DNA from 4 places in the Paenibacillus sp. sg306046 genome. Region 4 is predicted to be linked to each of the others. Evidence: riboswitches for the same ligand, from Rfam matches in the RefSeq annotation. Region 4 holds a riboswitch; each other region holds the start of a gene.

The links. Region 4 has a riboswitch for cyclic di-AMP ahead of AC6ROY_RS14395 (TrkH family potassium uptake protein). Riboswitches for the same ligand answer to the same signal wherever they lie in the genome.
Region 1: it holds a riboswitch for cyclic di-AMP, as region 4 does, so the genes downstream of both, AC6ROY_RS02470 (C40 family peptidase) here and AC6ROY_RS14395 (TrkH family potassium uptake protein) in region 4, are expected to answer to the same signal.
Region 2: it holds a riboswitch for cyclic di-AMP, as region 4 does, so the genes downstream of both, AC6ROY_RS21940 (stalk domain-containing protein) here and AC6ROY_RS14395 (TrkH family potassium uptake protein) in region 4, are expected to answer to the same signal.
Region 3: it holds a riboswitch for cyclic di-AMP, as region 4 does, so the genes downstream of both, AC6ROY_RS22220 (resuscitation-promoting factor) here and AC6ROY_RS14395 (TrkH family potassium uptake protein) in region 4, are expected to answer to the same signal.

The regions. Positions count from the first base shown of each region.
Region 1 covers NZ_JCAMRT010000002.1:102,809-107,644, forward strand. The annotation lists gene AC6ROY_RS02455 (response regulator) at 1-38, shown strand, start outside; gene AC6ROY_RS02460 (GTP-binding protein) at 227-1,441, shown strand; gene rpmG (50S ribosomal protein L33) at 1,438-1,587, shown strand; cyclic di-AMP (ydaO/yuaA leader) riboswitch at 1,797-1,938, shown strand; gene AC6ROY_RS02470 (C40 family peptidase) at 1,939-2,823, shown strand; gene AC6ROY_RS02475 (glycoside hydrolase family 88/105 protein) at 3,155-4,195, shown strand; gene AC6ROY_RS02480 (ABC transporter substrate-binding protein) at 4,295-4,836, opposite strand, start outside.
Region 2 covers NZ_JCAMRT010000027.1:58,042-62,877, forward strand. The annotation lists gene purK (5-(carboxyamino)imidazole ribonucleotide synthase) at 1-371, opposite strand, end outside; gene purE (5-(carboxyamino)imidazole ribonucleotide mutase) at 368-853, opposite strand; purine riboswitch at 1,029-1,130, opposite strand; gene AC6ROY_RS21935 (DUF6483 family protein) at 1,263-1,970, opposite strand; cyclic di-AMP (ydaO/yuaA leader) riboswitch at 2,091-2,251, shown strand; gene AC6ROY_RS21940 (stalk domain-containing protein) at 2,255-3,094, shown strand; gene AC6ROY_RS21945 (polysaccharide deacetylase family protein) at 3,289-4,101, shown strand; gene AC6ROY_RS21950 (DoxX family protein) at 4,207-4,767, shown strand.
Region 3 covers NZ_JCAMRT010000028.1:49,270-54,105, forward strand. The annotation lists gene rsmA (16S rRNA (adenine(1518)-N(6)/adenine(1519)-N(6))-dimethyltransferase RsmA) at 1-627, opposite strand, end outside; gene rnmV (ribonuclease M5) at 624-1,184, opposite strand; gene AC6ROY_RS22220 (resuscitation-promoting factor) at 1,296-2,387, opposite strand; cyclic di-AMP (ydaO/yuaA leader) riboswitch at 2,714-2,893, opposite strand; gene AC6ROY_RS22225 (TatD family hydrolase) at 3,130-3,897, opposite strand; gene AC6ROY_RS22230 (HD domain-containing protein) at 3,950-4,836, opposite strand, start outside.
Region 4 covers NZ_JCAMRT010000012.1:154,741-159,576, reverse strand. The annotation lists gene AC6ROY_RS14400 (potassium channel family protein) at 1-578, opposite strand, end outside; gene AC6ROY_RS14395 (TrkH family potassium uptake protein) at 594-1,970, opposite strand; cyclic di-AMP (ydaO/yuaA leader) riboswitch at 2,038-2,210, opposite strand; gene AC6ROY_RS14390 (CPBP family intramembrane glutamic endopeptidase) at 2,499-4,124, shown strand; gene AC6ROY_RS14385 (RelB antitoxin-like protein) at 4,456-4,836, opposite strand, start outside.

The DNA.
Region 1 (4,836 bases), on a different contig from region 4:
TGACGGGCAAAAGTCCGTCCGATTTTTTCCGCGTCTAGCCGATGCAGGTGTGACGTATAGACCGAATGAGGATCGAGTATGCGGGCAGCCTGAGGGCTGCCTTTTTGCTTGTAGCAAGGAGCGCGACCGCTCGATACCGATTTTTCCCCTGCCGGTTGACAGAGCCGGCGTTTGTTTGTACAATACATTTATTCGTAAAAATTACAAATTGGAGCTGAGCAACAGGATGACAACAAAGCAAATTCCGGTGACGGTGCTGAGCGGCTATCTGGGAGCGGGCAAGACGACAATTCTCAATCACGTGCTACATAACCGCGACGGGTTGAAGGTAGCGGTAATCGTGAATGATTTGAGCGAGGTGAATATAGATGCCGGGCTGATTCGCGACGGAGGGGGCTTGTCCCGCACCAGTGAAACGCTTGTCGAGATGTCCAACGGCTGTATTTGCTGTACGCTGCGGGAGGACTTGCTGCGCGAGGTCGAGCGACTGGCCAAAGCCGACCGCTTTGATTATGTGCTGATCGAATCGACCGGAGTTGGCGAGCCGTTGCCGGTTGCGCAAACCTTTACGTATGTGAATGAGGAGAGCGGCATTGACCTGTCCCAATATTGCCGGCTTGATACGATGGTGACCGTCGTCGATGCGTATCGGTTCTGGCATGACTATGCCTCCGGCGAAACGCTGCTGGAGCGCGGCGAGGCGGTCGGCGAGGACGATACGCGAGATGTGGTGGACTTGCTGATTGATCAGATCGAATTTTGCGACGTCCTGATTCTGAATAAATGCGACAAGGTCGATGCGGACGAGCTGGATGAGCTGGAGGCGGTGCTGCGCAAGCTGCAGCCTCGCGCCCGTCTGATCCGGGCTGAGCAGGGCGTTGTGCAGCCGTCGGACATTTTAAACACCGGGCTGTTTGATTTTGAAGCCGTGAGCGCATCGGCCGGTTGGATGCAGGAGCTGGAGAAGCCGGAGCATACGCCGGAAACGGAGGAATACGGGATCACCTCCTTTGTCTACGAGCGGGTCAAGCCGTTTCATCCGCAGCGCCTGATGGGCTGGATGGTGGAATGGCCCGCCGAGGTCGTCCGGGCCAAAGGGATGGCATGGCTCGCCAGCCGCAACGAGATGGGACAAAGCCTCAGTCAGGCCGGACCGTCGATTCAATTTGGCCCGGCGGGCTACTGGGTTGCGGCGCTGCCGGAGGCGGAACGGGTGAGCCTGCTGCAGGAGGACCCCGAGCTGGCGAAGTCGTGGCATCCGGTATATGGGGATCGGATCAACAAGCTGGTGCTGATCGGGATCGGCATGGATCGAGAAGCGATTACCGCAACGCTGGATGCGGCGCTGCTGACGGACGAAGAGCTGGGGCAGCCTTGGAGCCGGTTTGCAGACCCGTTCCCAGGAGCCGTTGCGGAGCTGGGGGAGGTGAATGCAAGATGAGAGTTGTTGTGACGTTGGCTTGCACCGAGACGGGCGACCGCAATTATACGACGAGCAAGAACAAAAAAACACATCCAGGCCGGATGGAGCTTAAAAAGTATTGCCCTCGCCTCAAACGTGTGACCTTGCACCGCGAGACGAGATAGGGTTGTCGGCACAAGGGGGCCCTGCAGGATAGGTCGCAGGTTAGTTGAACTTTACCGTACGGGCCTCTATAATGGGACTTGCATGAATAAGCCCTGTATGCAAGCGGGAAAGCGTGGGAATTCCTGATCTTGAATGGGAGCCTGCGGCAATGTGCCTGCTGCATATCGAGCTTATTTCTGTGTCCAAACCTTGCTGCCGCACAGCAAGCAACATTAAACGGCCGAATCCAGCTCAGCAGAAGGGCTGGTACGGGGGATGATTTACTTGGGGTGAATGCTTGCGCCAGCGAGCTAGGGAGCGACCTCTTCCGAATCCGTCAACTAACCTCGAAGGCTACAGGAGGAATACGTTTGAACCGTTTTTACAAAACGCTTGTTTTCTCATGCGCACTGACGGCTGCCGGGCTCGTCTCCGGCTATGCCGCTACGTCGGCGCATGCCGCTTCAACGGAAGTCAAGGTGCAGGTCAATGACAGTCTGGTTAACTTTCCGGATGCGCAGCCGTTTATTGACACGGCCAATACGCTGCAAATTCCGCTGCGCCTGCTGGTCGAAAACCTCGGCTACAAGCTGGAGTGGAGCAAGGAGGCCGATCGGGTCAAGGTGACGCTGACGAGCGACAAGCAAACCATCCAGCTGCAAACGGGAGACAAGCAAGCGATCGTCAACGGCAAACCGGTAGCCATGGATACGCCGGCCCGATTTGAGCAGGGGCGCGTGTTTCTGCCGCTGCGGTTTGTGTCGGAAACGTTCGGCTACCGTGTTCAGTGGGATGCGAGCAACCGGATCGCCATCATTAATGAAGACGGCAACTACCATGCGCCAGCCTGGTATAAGTCAGCCAATCCAGCCCCGGCTGCGGCTGCCCCTCCGGCGCCGTCGCTTATTCAAACGGCTGCGCAATATGTGGGCACCCCTTACGTGTATGGCGGACAAACGCTGAATGGCTTCGATTGCTCGGGATTTGTCGGCTACATTTTTCAACAGAAGGGCGTTTCGCTGCCCCGTACCTCTGCCGACATGTATGCGGATCTTGATCAAACGGTGACGGACCTGCAGGAAGGCGATCTGGTCTTTTTCGCTGAAAAAAACAAAGTGTTTCACGTCGGCATTTATGCAGGGAACGGCCAGTTTATTTCCTCCGTGTCCTCGGCGGGCGTTTCCTTCGCCAGCTTGACGGGCGGCTATTGGGGCAAACGGTATGTGGGAGCCAAGCGGGTTGCAGCCGGCGCCTGACCCCCTGAACATTGTCCGGCCTGGCCTTTTGAAATGGATGACGATTGCTTTTCGAACAAACATACACCGTCCCCGGCTTTCGCAGCCGGAGGACTGCCTGAACCCGCCTGATGGCGGGTTTATTTTAGGTTTACCCGGCTGGCAGCTTGCTTAAACGAAGCGACAACTGGCAATGGACAAGCAGCAGAGGGCAACGAAAACGACCGGGCGCAAGGAACAGGCCATTGAACGTATGACAGGAGTGGGAAAAGTTGTTGTATATTTGCGACTCATCTGAACGCGTCGCCGCTCATACATATAGTGTAGCCTTTGAACCAGGGAGGACGACGCAATGGTCAAGCTCGCAGAGCATGAACAATGGCGGCAAACCGCCGAACGGGTGTACGCGTATATGCTGGCCGATCACCGGGGGAACTGGGGACTTGATATTCATCATTGGGATTGGGTACCGGGGGTTGGCGTCATTGCGATGCTGGCTTATTACGAGCAGCTTGGGGAGCCGCACATTCTGGACACGCTGATTCGATGGACCACGGACCATTTGCAGCAGGCGGAAGCAAACAAGGTGATCAACTCGATGGCGCCGTTTGCCATTTTCCCTGAGCTGTACCGTCATACAGGGGACCCTGTGCTGCTGCAGACGGCTAGGCGGGTGGCGGATTGGATGATCCATGAGGCGCCACGGACAAGGGAGGGCGCATGGGAGCACACGGTGACGGAGGACGTGAGCTTTCCGGAGCAGGTGTGGGCCGATACGGTATTTATGGCGGGGCTGTTTATGGCCCGGATGGGACGGCTGACGGGAGACCCGACTTATATCGCCGAGGCGCTGCGCCAGCTGGAGCTGCACCTGGAGCTGCTGCAGGACCCGGACACCGGGGTGCTGTTTCACGGCTGGAACTGCAGCGAGCGCCATTTTATGTCCGGAGCAAGATGGACGCGCGCCAACGCCTGGATTGCGGTTGCGACGCCGATGATGGTCGGGGAGCTTGCCCCGATTCCCGCTGCGGTGACAGCACGCTACACAAGGCTGATGCAGGGGCTGATTCGCTTCCAGCAGGCGGATGGGCTGTGGGCGACGGTGATGGACCGGGCCGACTTTTACCCGGAAACGTCCGGCAGCGCAGGCATCGCCTGCGGCATCCTGAAGGCGGTCAAGCTGAATATGCTGGACCCGGGATGTCTGGAGGCGGCTGATCGGGCGCTGTCGGCGGTGCTGACGAAGGCGCTGCCCTCGGGAGAGGTAACCGGCGTATCCGGCGGGACGCCGGTGATGGAGACCGTGGAGGCTTATCAGGAAATCGCGCAGTACCCGACGTTGTACGGGCAAGGTCTTGTGCTGATGCTGCTGGCCGAGCAGCTCGGCCGCTAACCTAAAACACATGCTTCGGAGCCAGTGCCGGAGCATGTGTTTTTTACATTGAGGAAAGGCGATAGCACCGGCCTGACAAACACGCCGCCCGTGCTTGCTTTAGCGGGCGACGGCGCTCAAGGCGAGAAGCTCATTTACGATCTGCGCTCTGCCCTGCGGGGACCAGCTGAGCATCGCCCAGTTGGAGGTAAACCGGGTCCGGCTGCGGGAAACCGCGAGGCTGGCGTGCCATTCGGGCGTTGTTTGCAGCTGCCGCCATACCGAAGCATTTGGCGTTCCGGCTTCCGGCTCAAAAATAAACAGATAATCGGTTCCAAGGTCCTGGTATTGGTCAGGCGAAAACTCCAAATTCATCAAACTCGGATGCACATAATAGCCGGGCCGCAGCCCGAGCTGCTCGCACAGCAATTCATTTAACGGATGGTTGCGCAAGCCTTGAATCCGGATCAGCCGGTTGACGACCCGCATCACGGTGACCGTCTCGCTGCCGAAGCTGCGCTGCAGCAGCGTTCGCGCGCGCCTGAGCCTGTTGTCCAGACTGCGGAAGTGCAGCTCCGCTTTCCGTTCCCGGCCGACAGCTTCGGCCAGCCTCTGGTGGACAAGCCGCCAGTTCATCGTCTGGGAAGGAATCAAAAAGACGG
Region 2 (4,836 bases), on a different contig from region 4:
TTCTCGCGCAGCCGATGCTGTGTCGTGTACAGCAGCCGGCTGCCCTGCGGCACGTACGATTCCTGCATGAGCAGATCGGTCACGCTCGCATCGACATTTTCGAATTCATACGTAATGACATCCGCCAGCTCGGCCAGCTGCCGCGCAGCGTCCACATCGTGATAAGCCGCCGTCACCTGCCGAGCGGCTACTTGTCCGCAAGGCGAATCCGGCGTCGGGTCCAGCGTTACGAACCGGTACCCCATCGCGCTGCCGGCCAGCGCCAGCATCCGGCCCAGCTGTCCGCCGCCGAGCACGCCGATCGTTCCGCCCGGCGCAATCACCTTGGCCGCGTCATAAGCCCGCGTTTCCTGTCCCGCATTCAGACTCATGCCAGCACGCTCTTCTCGATGACCGTCTGTGCAATCCGCTCGCGCCGCTCGGTCAGCTTCCGCTGCAGCTCAGGGTCAAATGCCGCCAAAATTTGCGCCGCATACAGCCCTGCATTGGTCGCACCCGCTTGCCCGATCGCCATCGTGCCTACCGGCACCCCGCCAGGCATCTGCACGATCGAATACAAGGAATCCAGTCCGCTCATCGTTGAAGATTTCACAGGCACGCCAATGACCGGCAGCACCGTCTTCGCCGCAACCATACCCGGCAGGTGAGCGGCGCCGCCGGCTCCGGCGATAATCAGCTTGAGACCGCGCTCGATCGCGGTTTCAGCGTATTCAAACATCAGATCAGGCGTACGGTGAGCCGACACGACCCGCTTCTCGTAGGCCACGCCCAGCTCATCCAAAATATCACACGCATGCTTCATCGTTTCCCAATCCGACTGGCTTCCCATAATTACGCCAACTTGCACAGCCATGTTAACCTCCGTATGCCGCTAACTGTCAGGCGGCGTTGAGTGTAAGTTACTTCCTTATATCTTCTATAATCTAAAAAGCGTCCTCGGATAACCGGCAACAACATACCAGCTATCGGAAGGACGACGAGAAACATCCCTAAGCGCAAGTTAAGGCCAAGCACAACTTGTGCCGACCTCTGATTCAACGCTTACTCGTAGTCCAAAAATTTAAGGTTTTCGGGTAGAAACTTTCGGGCCGTATTCCCGATGTTATACGAGACTATTCAACTTATGACCAGCCTGCGGCAGGCCTTGTTTTCTGCTCTCTCAGTTTAGCAGGGATTAACATGCCATGTCAACTCAAAAACACGAACATTCGATAAATACCGAGCAAATATAGTTCGTATTTCTTGACACCGAATGGAACCAATTACCGGTTATTAACAGCACTATTTTTCATTTCTACGAGTTCGCGCTGACTTTGCTCCACTTCTTCGGCAGTCAGCCCCCCGGCGGCCAGCTGATGCCCCTCCAGCTCGGCCCATCTGGCATACATCATCAGTCCGCGTTCCAGTACATCCAGCCGATCGGAATCCGCACGATCTGCCCGCTGCAAGCCTTCATCTGCGGACAAACGGTGAAACAGCGCATCCTCCGCTTTAGCGAACCGGCCTGTTTCTTCATAATAAGGGATCAGCAGATCAAGCGCCTCCTGGCCCAGCGGACTGCGGCCTACAAGCGCCAGCGCCGCTTCGATCCGCGTGTCGATTTCCGCCTGCATCGTGCGATCCTCTTCATCGGCGCGCACAAGCAGCAGCAGTTCCGCCCATCTGGCCGCCTCCTGGGCGGCCTGACCGGACTGCCCCGCTTCCTGCAGCAATGCGCCGCGGGCCAGCATCATATCGCTCATAGCCAGCGCTTTGCCGACATCAGGCCGCCCCCCCTGGGAAATAAGCTCCAGCAAATCACGGACCGCAAGCGCCTGCAGCAGCCGGGTATCCAGACCGACCAGCCGCTTCATCGCCTGATGTAAAATGTCCATCCGTTCCTGAAGCGCCCGGCCCCGCATGTGCATGACCTGCCCGATCACCTTTGCCGTCTGCTCGATAAGCCGCATAATATAGTCTCGTTTATACATATCAGCCCTCCTCTTCGATTGCTTTCTTCTGTCTATTGTATCATCCGATTGCCGGACACGGTAATCCTGCTGGGAAAGCTGGATGGATTTATGCATTGAAGGGCTGGAAGCGCTATGGTAAAGTCTTAAAAGCCGAATCGAACAGTTTGTTCTGAACGTACGGGGGACGCATCACATGGGGTGAATAGACGATTCCAGCAGCCTTGCTGCCGAATCGAGCTTAGGGAAAATCCTCTTCCCGAACCCGACAACTAACCTCGGAGGCTCGACAGGAGGGAAAACAGTTGAATAAATTTTTGAACACCGTGCTGCTGGCAAGCTTATTTTTGCTGCCTGCATCGCTGGCCGCTTCCACGCCCGCTCAGGCTGAGGTCAATCATGCAGACACCGATATCAAGGTGCAGTTGAATGACCAGCTCATGCAATTCCCTGATTCACAGCCGTTGGTTGACAGCAATTCCAAGCTGCAGGTGCCGGTTCGGGCCATGGCTGACAAGCTAGGCTTCGATATTCAATGGCAGAAGGTCGGTTCGCAGATCGCACTTACCGTCAGCAATGCCGAGGAAAAGCTAACACTGACGACCGGCGATCGCCAAGCCAAGATCAACGAACAGACGGCTGCGCTGGACACACCTGCCTCCATCGTAGATGGCCGTGTGTACTTGCCGTTTCGTCTGCTGGCCGATACGTTCGGTACCCATATCCAATGGGACGGACAAAACCGGATCGCCATTTTGTCAACAGACGGTCAATATCATGCTCCGGCCTGGTACCGCCCTCAGACGATGGCTATCGCTATGAACTACTCCAAAGTTATTGAGGCTAAAGCCTCTGCCTATACGGCAAGTCCTGCCGAAAATGGCGGCTACAACCTTGACTATATGGGCAACCATCTGAAGCTGGGTACGATTGCCGTCGATCCGAACGTCATTCCGCTTGGCAGCAAGGTTTATGTGGAAGGTTATTCCCATGACGGGTTGCCGGTCGGAGGCATGTATGCCATAGCAAGCGATACCGGCAGCGCGATTAAAGGCAACAAAATCGATATCTTTCTCCCCCAAAGCCGCCAGCAGGCGATGACCTTTGGCATTCAGCAGGTCAAGGTGTACATCCTCGCTTCCTGATCCCTGCCAGACAGAGAGAAGCAGCCGCACAGCGATCCTCGGATCGCTGTTTTTTGTTTATGGGGGGACAACTTGACCTTGATCCGCAGTCTGGCCGGAACTCGCCGCCTCCGGTATTATCCATTCGACAAGCTGCATATTACGGCTCCCTTCATCGGACACTAACAGCTGACAAGCTATGGGGAGTGATGCAGGTGGGAATTTGTCAAAGCATAACGACACGGATCGCCTATCGGGGAACGTTGCTGCTGCTTAGCGGCTGTCTGCTCGCCGTCCCTTCTCCAGTGGAAGCCGGACCGCCGGGCGCGCCGGAGACTCGCTCGCTCACAGCGGCTGCGGCTGCTCAGGCAACGGCTTATGGGGCAACAACCAGGGTGCCTGGCCAGGAAGAGGTCGTCTGGAAGGTGGAAACGGACCAGAAGCTGATCGCCCTCACGTTCGACGACGGGCCAAATCCGCTGTATACGCCGCAAATTCTCGACCTGCTGCATGCTTATGAAGCCAAGGGGACTTTCTTCGTGCTTGGCAAACGGGTTCAAATGTACCCGGCGATCGCAATTCGTGAAGTTAATGAAGGGCATGAAATTGCCAACCATACTTTCGACCATCATTATTTGAAAAACTATCCGCCTGACCGGCTCGTCCGTGAAATTCGCCATACGCAGGAAGTGATTTTTGATATTACCGAGCAGATGCCTCACGTATTCCGTCCTCCCGGCGGCTTCTATAACGATCAACTGCTGAGCTCGATGAAAGAAGACAAGCTGACCGTCGTCATGTGGTCCTGGTACCAGGACACGAAGGATTGGCGCAAGCCGGGTGCGGATAAAATTGTACAGCAGGTGCTCGGCAATGTGCATAACGGGGACATCATCCTGTTTCACGATCTCGAAGGAGACTGCAGTCAAACCGTGGCCGCTCTTCGTGTCATTTTGCCCGATCTGAAGGCCCGCGGCTACCAGTTTGTGACCGTTTCAGACCTGATTGCGCGCACACGCCAGCACTGATTTTCCATAAGCAATTGAAAAAGATATTTGTTTGTGATTTTTTTCACTTATTTTATTGCGCGGCAAGCTTATACTGAAGTCAGATAAACAAAGGAGATGATTCACATGATGAACTGGCTCAGAGAAAACCGATACGCTGCCGTATTGCTGACCTTCCTCAGATTGTACCTTGGCTTTGACTGGATGATCCACGGTTGGGAAAAGCTGACCGCAGCAACGCCGTTTAACGCAGGCGGATTTTTGAAAAATGCCGTCGCCAACCCGGTAGCCGACAAAACAACGAAGGAATTGATTTATCCGACCTACACTGCTTTTATCGAAACCTTTGCTTTGCCGAATGCCAAGATTTTCAACTTCCTGATCCCGCTTGGTGAATTTCTGGTCGGACTCGGCCTCATCCTTGGCGCTCTGACAACAGCCGCAATGTTTTTCGGACTGCTGATGAACTTCATGTTTATGTTCGCTGGCACAATCAGCACAAACCCTTGGATGGCCATGCTTGGTATTGTCATCCTTGTCGCTGGAGCTAATGCTGGTAAATTCGGAGCCGACTATTACATCCTGCCTTTCCTGAAAAAACTGTTCCGGGCCGCCTTCCACAAAAATGATCGGGGAGCCACAGGCAAACCAATCGGCGGCAACCCGCTGGAGCGTACAGCTCATTAAGCATGAGCCCACAGCTCGCGGGAGCGCACAGCTCATTAGCCATGAATCTACAGCTCACGGGAGCATGAT
Region 3 (4,836 bases), on a different contig from region 4:
CTGCGGAATAAACACCGTCTGCGGAACGATCGCTACCAGCTCCGGCTGGCAATAATATTGCACGGCAATGCTGAGCGAGCCGTACTCCTTGCCTCCAGGCTTCGCGGCCATCCGCTCGGCCACTTCCTTCTGAATCATGACGACGATGTTTTCAAGCGGCAGCCGTTCCTCCAGCAGCTTCATCAAAATCGGCGTCGTGACATAATAAGGCAGATTGGCGACAACGCTCACCTTGTCCACGGCTTGGAAATGCTCGGCAAATAAAGCTTGCAAGTCAACCTTCAGCACATCGCCATGTACGACGGACGCATGCGGATACGGGGCCAGCGTTTCCTCCAGCATCGGAAGAAGACGCTGGTCAATCTCGACGGCCACAACCTTGGACGCCTGCTTGGCCAGCTGCTGGGTTAATGCTCCGATCCCGGGGCCGATCTCAAGCGCCCCTTTCGTAGCATCCAGCTCAGCCGCCGATACAATCCGGTTCAGCACATTTTGGTCAATGAGAAAATTTTGTCCCAGGCTTTTCTTCAAAGTGAACCCGTACTTCTGCATCAATTCCTTCGTCCGCTTGGGCGATGCAATGTCGCCGGCCGCTTGTCCGGACGGAAAGTTGGACTGCTGGCTCATGATTCCGCCTCCTTCTGTGCTTCCTGCTCCAGCTCACGCCGGGCCTCGTCGAATTCCGCGCGCGAAATTTGAAACATTCGGCAGCGGTTGTAGAACTGCTTGCCGTTGCAATACCCGATGCCGAGCCGGTTGCCCATCGCCAGCCGTCTGGCCGCAGCCTGAGGATGCACGATCAGCCCGGCTTCCAGCAGGTCGTCCCACGCGATCTCCGACGCCGCTTCAGGACAATCGGTTCGCACGTTGGCGAGCGCAGACCGGATCGCCTCCACGGAGGCGTTTTCGACTCCGATATCTCCCTTGCTTGTTGCGGCCTGCTGGGTCAGAAACGCATGCTTGGCGCCAGGAACCGCGCGCGCGATAATTTTACGGATTCGTTCTCCCGCATGATCCGGATCGGTGAAGATGATGACGCCCCGGCGCTCCTGCGCCAGCCGGATGCGCCGGATAATGCTGTCATTGATCGCCGAGCCGCCGGTTTCGATCGTTTCCGCTTCGACCGCACGTTTGATGGCGACTGTATCGTCCTTGCCTTCGACTACGATAATTTCCTTGATCAAGCTCGATGCTCCTTTCCGAATTCGTACACATGGAAAAAGAAGAGGGCGGTAAGCGCCTCTTCTTGATCCGTTAATCTATATGGACTACCAGTCTTCCCGAATTGCATGTTCCTAATCAGCAGACGGCTTCTTCGGTCCGATGATATATACCGTATATCCGCGTTTAACGCCAAATTTGTCGGCATAGCTATCACTTTGGAAGAAGACGTCAATCTTGTTCCCTTTTACGGCGCTGCCCGTATCTTCAGCCCGGCGGAAGCCGATCCCGTCGATATAGACCCACCAGCCGATCGGGATTACTTTAGGATCGACTGCAATCGTGCGACCTTCCGTTACCTTCGCACCCGAAGACGTTACGCCATATTGCGGATGGCTTGCATCCTTGCCCGTCGATTCCTTACCAGCGGAATACGCGGTCAGCGTAACATTTTTAATCACTTGCTTATAACCGAAATTCACTCCGTTTTTCGTCAGTTCCTCCACCGTCGGCGAGGAGGCTGACAACGCGACAACCGGGCTTTTGGTGCCTACAGCGACAATACGTTTTTTGCTTTGCGTTTGTACAGCTTCGCCAATCACTTCTTCCGAGACCAGTACGCCATCCTCAAACAGCTTCTCGGTTTTCTTGATCTTCAAACCTTCCTGACCCTCTTGAACGACCTGCTCCTTGCCCTTCAACAGCTTGGCGTCATCCTGCTTGACCGTTTCATACGCGATCGCTTCATGCAGCTCGCCTTCTTCCTTCTTCACGCGGACCACTTTCACCGCGCTCTGCGCACTAATTTCACTGTCCAGCGCAGGCACAACCTTATCCAGTTCGCCAAGCGTCACATCCAGCTCCTGCAGCGCACTGGCTACCGTCTTGCCGACCGTATACGCCGTCTTCGTCTCCCCGTCCACCGTAAGCTGTACCGGTGTCGTGCGAGTAACGGTAATCCGGTCCCCCGACTTGATCTTCGAATCCCGTTCATGCGACAGCCGATCGTGATCGGCAACCGCGATCCCTTGCTCATCCAGAATTTGTTGCAGCTGCTCTCCACGGGTTTGGAACGTGCGCTCCTGTCCGTCAACAACAAGCGATACGCGCTTGACAGCCGTACCGTGCAACATCATTAAGAACATGAAAGTCATAGCGAATGAAGTCAAAACGCTTAACGTGATCATACGCAAGTTTCCATGCTTCCATCGCAACGCGAAGGTCATGCTGGATGATCGTCTTTCATGGGTTTGCTCAGTTGTTCCAGCTCCCACTTGTTCGGTCCTCCTTAAAGCCTCGCCATTTTGAGTGTTATGCATGATTAGAGTCTGACGCGACTATGGTAAATTGTTTGGAATGCAATTCCCAACGTTTCTTCCGCTGTCATCAGAGCCGCCACTTGCCTGCTACGTCCCCCCTTCGGGCGCATCGTTACGAACGTGCTTGGACATTTATCCCATCTACGGGGAAACACAAAAAAGTCGCGGAGAAGAGGAACCTTCCCGTGACTTTTTTCATTTGACCCAAATGAAAAGTTAAGCACACGACAATCGTTACCTCTCTCTAGACGCTTACGAGGTTAGCTGACGGATTCGGACTTGAGAGTCGCCCTACCTCCGGCACAATGATGTGCCCGAGGATTCACCCCTTAAAAAAACATCCCGGTGTCGTAATCCGACCGCCGTGATGTGGTTCCCCCGTTTCCCTTGCGGAAACTCAGCGATGTTGGAAAAAGTGTGATCGTATGAAGTTATTATTGAGTGTACGACGCCGAGGCTGAACTTGTAAAGTATACAAACTTCGAAAAAAAGAGCGAATTTGATTCGAATTCGGCATTATTAGAGCTTTTTTAGAAGTAAAATCCATCTATTTCTCGTTGTGACGCAGTTTTTTAACGGATTATCTTCAATTTTCTTGAATCGCGATTCGTATCTCCATTTTTGGATACGCTTTCTTCCTCTCTCTTGGCTACGAAATCTTAAAAAGTCTCATCGCGTTCTGCGTCGTAATCTCCGCCAATTCCTCCATAGAAATCCCTTTAATTTCCGCTGCCGCTTCAGCTACCAGCCGCACATAAGCAGACTCGTTACGTTTGCCCCGATACGGATGCGGCGTCAAGTAAGGCGCGTCCGTTTCGATCAGCAGCCGTTCAAGCGGCACCTGAGCGAGCACCTCCTTCGGCTGCCGGGCGTTTTTGAACGTAACCGGTCCGCCGAACGAAATATAGAAGTTCATATCCAGACAAAGCTTGGCCGTCTCCCAGCTGCCGGAGTAACAATGCATGACGCCGCCGACCTCGGCAGCCCGTTCCTCCTGCAGCGTCTGCACCACATCATGGTGCGCATCGCGGTTATGAATCGCAATCGGCAGTCCTACCCGGCGCGCCAGCCTGATTTGTTCACGAAACACGCGATCCTGAACATCCTTGGGCGACGTATCCCAGTAATAATCGAGTCCGATTTCGCCAATTGCCACAACCTTCTCATGAGCGCACAGCGATTCAAGCCAGACCAGATCGTCATCCGTCATATCCTTGGCGTCCGTCGGATGCCAGCCAACTGTCGAATAAATAAATGCATACTGTTCCGCAAGCGCCAGCGAAGTCGGAATCGTTTCACGGTTGAAGCCGATATTCACAATTCGACGAATTCCGTTTTCCTGCGCGCGGGCAATCACTTCATGTCGGTCTTCATCGAATTCAGGGGCATTCAGGTGCGCATGGGTGTCGATTAACATAACAATCTCCTTTGTGTTGTCTGCTTATTATATAGAAGGAATTAAGACCAGGTTATAGCTGCAGCAGCTCCCGCAAGTCGCGATCCAGGTGAAGCCGCTGTTTCACCAGCAGCTCCTGAGGGTAATAAAGATGGTATTTTCCCATCTGGATGCCGCTGATCGAACGGACAATTTCTGATTTATGTGAGATTTCCGTCAGCTGGTCATGCGAATCAAGCAACAAAATGGGTAGCTTCTCATCCTGCTCTCCCGGCCGGTATACATCGTAAGACTGGTCCGAAGGAAAATCCACCTCAAGGTAGTAAACCGGATCAATGCCTGCCGCCGTCAACTGCTCCCGCAGCCGCTCCAGCACGTCCACATCCAACCTCTCCAGCGTCACATACTTGAACAAGCGCCGCTGCAGGAACCGGCTGCACAGGTCTGCCAGCACTTCGTCCTGCTCCAGTGTCCACTGCATCAGCGTCGTCTGCATAAATGCCTCGTCGAGCAAGTAATAATCGTTGCAGGTCAGCTTGCGCTCAAACAAGGCCGGCATCGGCGACAGCAGCGAGCGGAAGGCAAAGCCCTCCTCATACAAATGTCTCGCTCTTTGAAAAATTTTATGCAGCACAACCTCGGCGCTGCGGGTTACCGGATGGAAGTAAACCTGCCAATACATCTGATATCTCGACATCAGGTAATCTTCAACCGCGTGCATGCCGCTGTCCTTGACCACAATATGTCCCTGGTACGGGCGCATAACCCGCAAGATTCGCTCCAGATCAAATGTGCCGTAATTCACTCCCGTGAAATAGGCGTCACGCAATAAATAATCCATTCGGTCTGCATCCAGTTGACTGGATACGAGGCTGACGACAATTTCACGGCGATACGTCTTGGCGATGACACCGGCAACCTCCTGCGGGAAGGTCGGGGACACGCGGCGCAGCACCTCAT
Region 4 (4,836 bases):
GTCGCCGTCGGGGCGATAATGACGCCTTCCTTCTTATTAATAGCAACGATGCTGCAGCCGTATTTGGCCCGCGTGTCGAGATCCTTGAGCGTCCGCCCGTTCAGACAGCGCGGCACGGTCAGCTCGGCAATCGTATATTCGCTGGACAGCTCGATATAATCGAGCAAGTTCGGCGAAACGAGCTGATGCGCCACCCGAACGCCCATATCGCGTTCCGGGAAAATGACGCGATCGACGCCGATCTTGTCCAGCACCTTGCCATGCAGCTCGGACAGCGCTTTGGCTACGACCATCTTCGTCCCGGTATCCTTGAGCAAAATCGTCGTTAAAATGCTCGCCTGGATATCGTCGCCGATGGACACAACCACACAGTCAAAGTTACGCAGACCTAGCGACCGAATCACGTCCTCGTCCGTCGAATCGGCTACGACTACATGGGTTAGCTCATCACTCAGCGCCTCAACCGCTTCCTCATCCTTATCAATGCCCATAACCTCATAGCCAAGCTTGATCAGCTCTTTGGCCAAACTGGAGCCGAATCGGCCCAAACCGATGACTGCATATTGACTGCGTTTCATCCTGTGTCTTTTCCCCTATCCGATGGTGATTTTCCCTTCCGGGTATCTGTACAGCTCTTTCTCGGCTTTGGGCGTGAGCGCATAAGCAAGCGTCAGCAATCCCAGACGGCCGGCAAACATCGTAAACGCAATCAGCACCTTGCCGAAGCTTGACAGCTCGGGCGTCAGTCCCATACTGAGCCCGACCGTGCCGAATGCCGAGACAACCTCGAACAAAATCATCAGGAAGCTGTGATCCTCCGTCGTCGACAGCAGCATCGTCACCGTCATCACCAGAAACAACGCCAGCATCGTCAGCGTGATCGCCTTCAAAATCCGGTCTTTGCCGAGACGGTACCGGAATAACACGATGTCCTCCTTGCCCCGAATCATCGCCATCATGGCTCCGACAAGCACTGTAAACGTCGTCGTCTTCACTCCGCCGCCCGTTGAGCCGGGCGAAGCTCCAATAAACATCAGAATGATGATGAAAAACTGGGTCGCCTGGCGCAGCCCGGCTATATCGACGGTATTGGCGCCAGCGGTCCGCGGCGATACGGATTGAAAGAAGGAGGCCAGCAGCTTGCCGTCCCAGCCGAGTGGCCCAAGCGTTCGCGTATTGGAATATTCGAACATAAAAATGACGACGGCGCCAAGCGCGATCAGCAGACCGCTTGCCGACAGCACCACCTTGGAGTGCAGCGACAGCTTATGCTTTTGCCTGAACGACCTTTTCCTCAGCTCCAGCAAATCCGACAACACGACAAACCCGAGTCCTCCCAGCACAATAAGCGCCATCGACACGACATTTACCGTGACATCAGCGGCGTATGCAGTCAAACCGGAAAACGGTCCCGTCACCGGGCCGAATAAATCAAAGCCCGCATTATTAAAAAACGAAATGGCGTGAAACACACCGTAGCCGATCCCCCGGACCAGTCCGAGGTCAAACGACCAACGGATCGCCAGCACGACCGCGGCCGCCACTTCGATCGTCAGCGAATAAATCAGCACCTTGCGAATCAGACGTATGATGCCTTCCATGCTGCCCTGATTCATCGCTTCCTGCAGGATCAGCCGCTCCTTGAGCGAAATCCGCTTCTTAAGCATAAATGCAAACAAGGTTGACATCGTCATAAAGCCGAGACCTCCGACCTGGATCAGCACGGCGATGACCACTTTGCCGAACAACGACCAGTGCAGCCCGGTATCCACCACGACAAGTCCGGTGACACAGGTCGCCGAGGTTGCCGTAAACAACGCATCAAGCAGCGGCGTCGGATTGCCGTCGGCCGCCGAGACAGGCAGCATAAGCAGCACCGTACCCAGCAAGACGATCGCGGCAAAGCCGGCTACAAGAATTTGCGGCGGCGTCAGTTCGAATTTTTTCACGGCGTGAGCGTTTTTTTTCATCTCATGGGGCACCTCATTACCGTTTGTGAACAACAAAAAAAGCACGGGAAACCCAGTGCTGTGTACAAGGTTCCTGCATACAAGCCTACGAGGTTAGCTGTCGGATTCGGATGTACAGGCACCCTATCCATGCCCCGCAGCCTGACGGCCGGGCACGGAATTCACCCCAAGTTTCATGGTTCCCCCGTTTTCAATGCGCGATGCAAAAGCGGCATCTTTGAAATTCGGCTTTGCGATTCAATTCATATGAATTATAAGCGGGTTTGAACAGAAGTACAAAGCTGTTTTTCCCCTTTGTACGCGAATAAAGCGAGTCCGCAGTATATGTAAGCGATCCCATACGGTCGGCGCTTGCGCTCGCTTGTTTTTTCCGGTTCTTACGCGTGTTATCATACAATTATCAGCAAGCATGGATGAGCTGTGCTGCGAATACAATACAAATGCAGGCTGATCAGGCCCACCAGCAACGGCTACATGATGAGTCTGTGCCGGACTCGGCCTAATTTTGAACCGGACAAGGAGTGCGCCATGCCAACCTTTCAGCACCGCCCCCCGCTGCTGCTCGCCCTTATCGGGCTGCTGCTTTATTTCGGCTTGTCCTATGCCGCTCCGTTGTTCGACAAGCGTCCCTCCGAAAACGCGAAACCGCCGGCCGGTCCTGCAATCAGCAAGCAGGCCGCCGTGGAGGCGGCCGCCGCCTTCATCGACCGCCGCTTCGGCCTGTCGCAGACGTACACCGCCCATACGCTGTTCCAGTCGTCGATGTCGCGCAGCGGATACTTGCAGCAGGCGAAGCTGGCTGAGGAATACCAAGCCCGATTCGCGGCGCGCTTCCCGCTCGATTTTTACGAGGTGGAAATTCAGGATGGCGCAGCGACGTATTATGCGGGCGTAAATTTCACGACCGGCAGCTTGCTGAGCTTCAGCGCATACAAAGCGCCCACTGCCCGCACCGAAACGCTGCCAACGCTGGAAAGCAGCCCGGAGGCTGCCGCCGAGCAAGCGGTGCGCGACATGGGCTTCGACCTAGCAGGCTTCACGCAGCGTAACAGGAGCAACCCGGCGGGCGAAGCGGTGCTTGTCTTCGTCAGCAAAACGGAGCGAATCGGCGAAGCGCCGCTGGAGCTGCAGCTGCAAATCGCTGGCGGGAAGGTCATCGCCTTCCGCCCGGTATTTCCGCCGCCGGACAGCTTCCTGAGCTGGCAGGAGCAGCAGGATGACATGTCCGGCTTGCTGACCCGCATCAGCTTGCTTGCTTCGCTGGCTATGGCGCTGGCCGCGCTCTTTATCGTCATCCGTCAGCGGCGGCAAATTACGTTTACCCGCGGGCTTGTGCTCGCGCTTGTTTTTCTCGCCTTGTACGTACTGAACAATTTCAATATGCTGCCTGCGTTCCGCACGACTCATGGAAGCGGCCCGTCAGATCTTAACGCTATCCTTTATTTATGGATCATCAACATTTATGTCACGCTGATGGCCGTCTCGACGTATTTCGCGATGCTCGCGGGCGGCCGGCTGATGCAAAACAGCGGCAAACGTCCATGGCCGGTCTGGAGGGACGACGACTTTGGCGCGCAAGCCAAGCAATCCATGCAGGACGGCTATGTCATAGGCCTGTTTATACTCGGCGTCCAGCAGATGCTGTTTGTGTCCGCCTCGGCCGTATTCGACGTGTGGGCGGTGAATGATCCGTCCGACTCCGTCTACAACATGAGGCAGCCGGCGCTGTTCCCGCTGCTTGCCTGGTCGGCAGCCATTTCGGAGGAGGCAATTTACCGGCTGCTCGGCGTATCGCTGTTGCTGCGGTTGACCCGCAGCCCGGCTGTAGCCGTCTTGATCCCCAGCGTCATCTGGGCGATGAGCCACACGCAATACCCGATTTATCCGGTGTATACACGGCTGATCGAAGTCACCGTGATCGGCGTCATCTTCGGGTATGTGTTTCTCCGTTACGGCTTTCTGACGGCCGTCTTCGCCCATGCGTCGATGGACAGCATTTTGATGGGACTGTCGCTGGTATACGACGGGAACACGCTGCAAGCGGCCACAGGCTTCGCGTATTTCCTTGTCCCGGCGGCTGTCGGCTTGCTGCTCAGCAAGCTGCACGGACGGCTGCGCCGCCCGCCGTCGCTGCCCGTAGCGCGGCTTCCTTAAAGCAAGCGCCACGCTGCTGGCTCAGCGGCAGCCTGGCCGCTGGCTCAGCGGCAAGACGCATCGCAAACAACCCGAGCCATCGGCAGCGCTGCTGACCGTTGATTCGGGTATTCACATAAAGACACTTCGCACTGGCAAGATCCCTCTACTATTTCAGACGGTTATACTCATCTCGGATAATACCGAGTTGCTTCTTTATAATTCTTTCCAGCAACCCTTTTCCGATGTCGCCTGTCCCCTTAGATACTACGGTTCTTCGAATGGTCCCGTCTGGTTCTGTCTTTTCGTATATTTTATCTCCGCCAGTCTCTTTGACCTGGTATAACCATTCTTATTGAGCCAACGCTCTTGGTCTCTCCAACTTGGCATAATATCCGTGTAACAAGCGTGTAACGGATTCAATGTCGTCTTCAAGCAAGACACGAACGATATATGGCGCATGAACCTTCGTATTGGGGGCATGAAAATACTTCGGGTAGTCTGCGATATAGTCTGTAGCGTAATCAACTAATTGGCGTGATAAGTTCAAGCGAAGCTCTTCCAGGGAGGAACCATCGGCAACAATAAAATCAATCTCTTCAATGCTACCGACATAACGACCATCCACATCTTGTTCAAATTCAAAGTTTAACTCGTAAACACCAAGAAAAAAACGCATATGCTCCCACGAAGTAGCAACAATAAGGTCACGATTTCTTCGAATCGCCTGCGG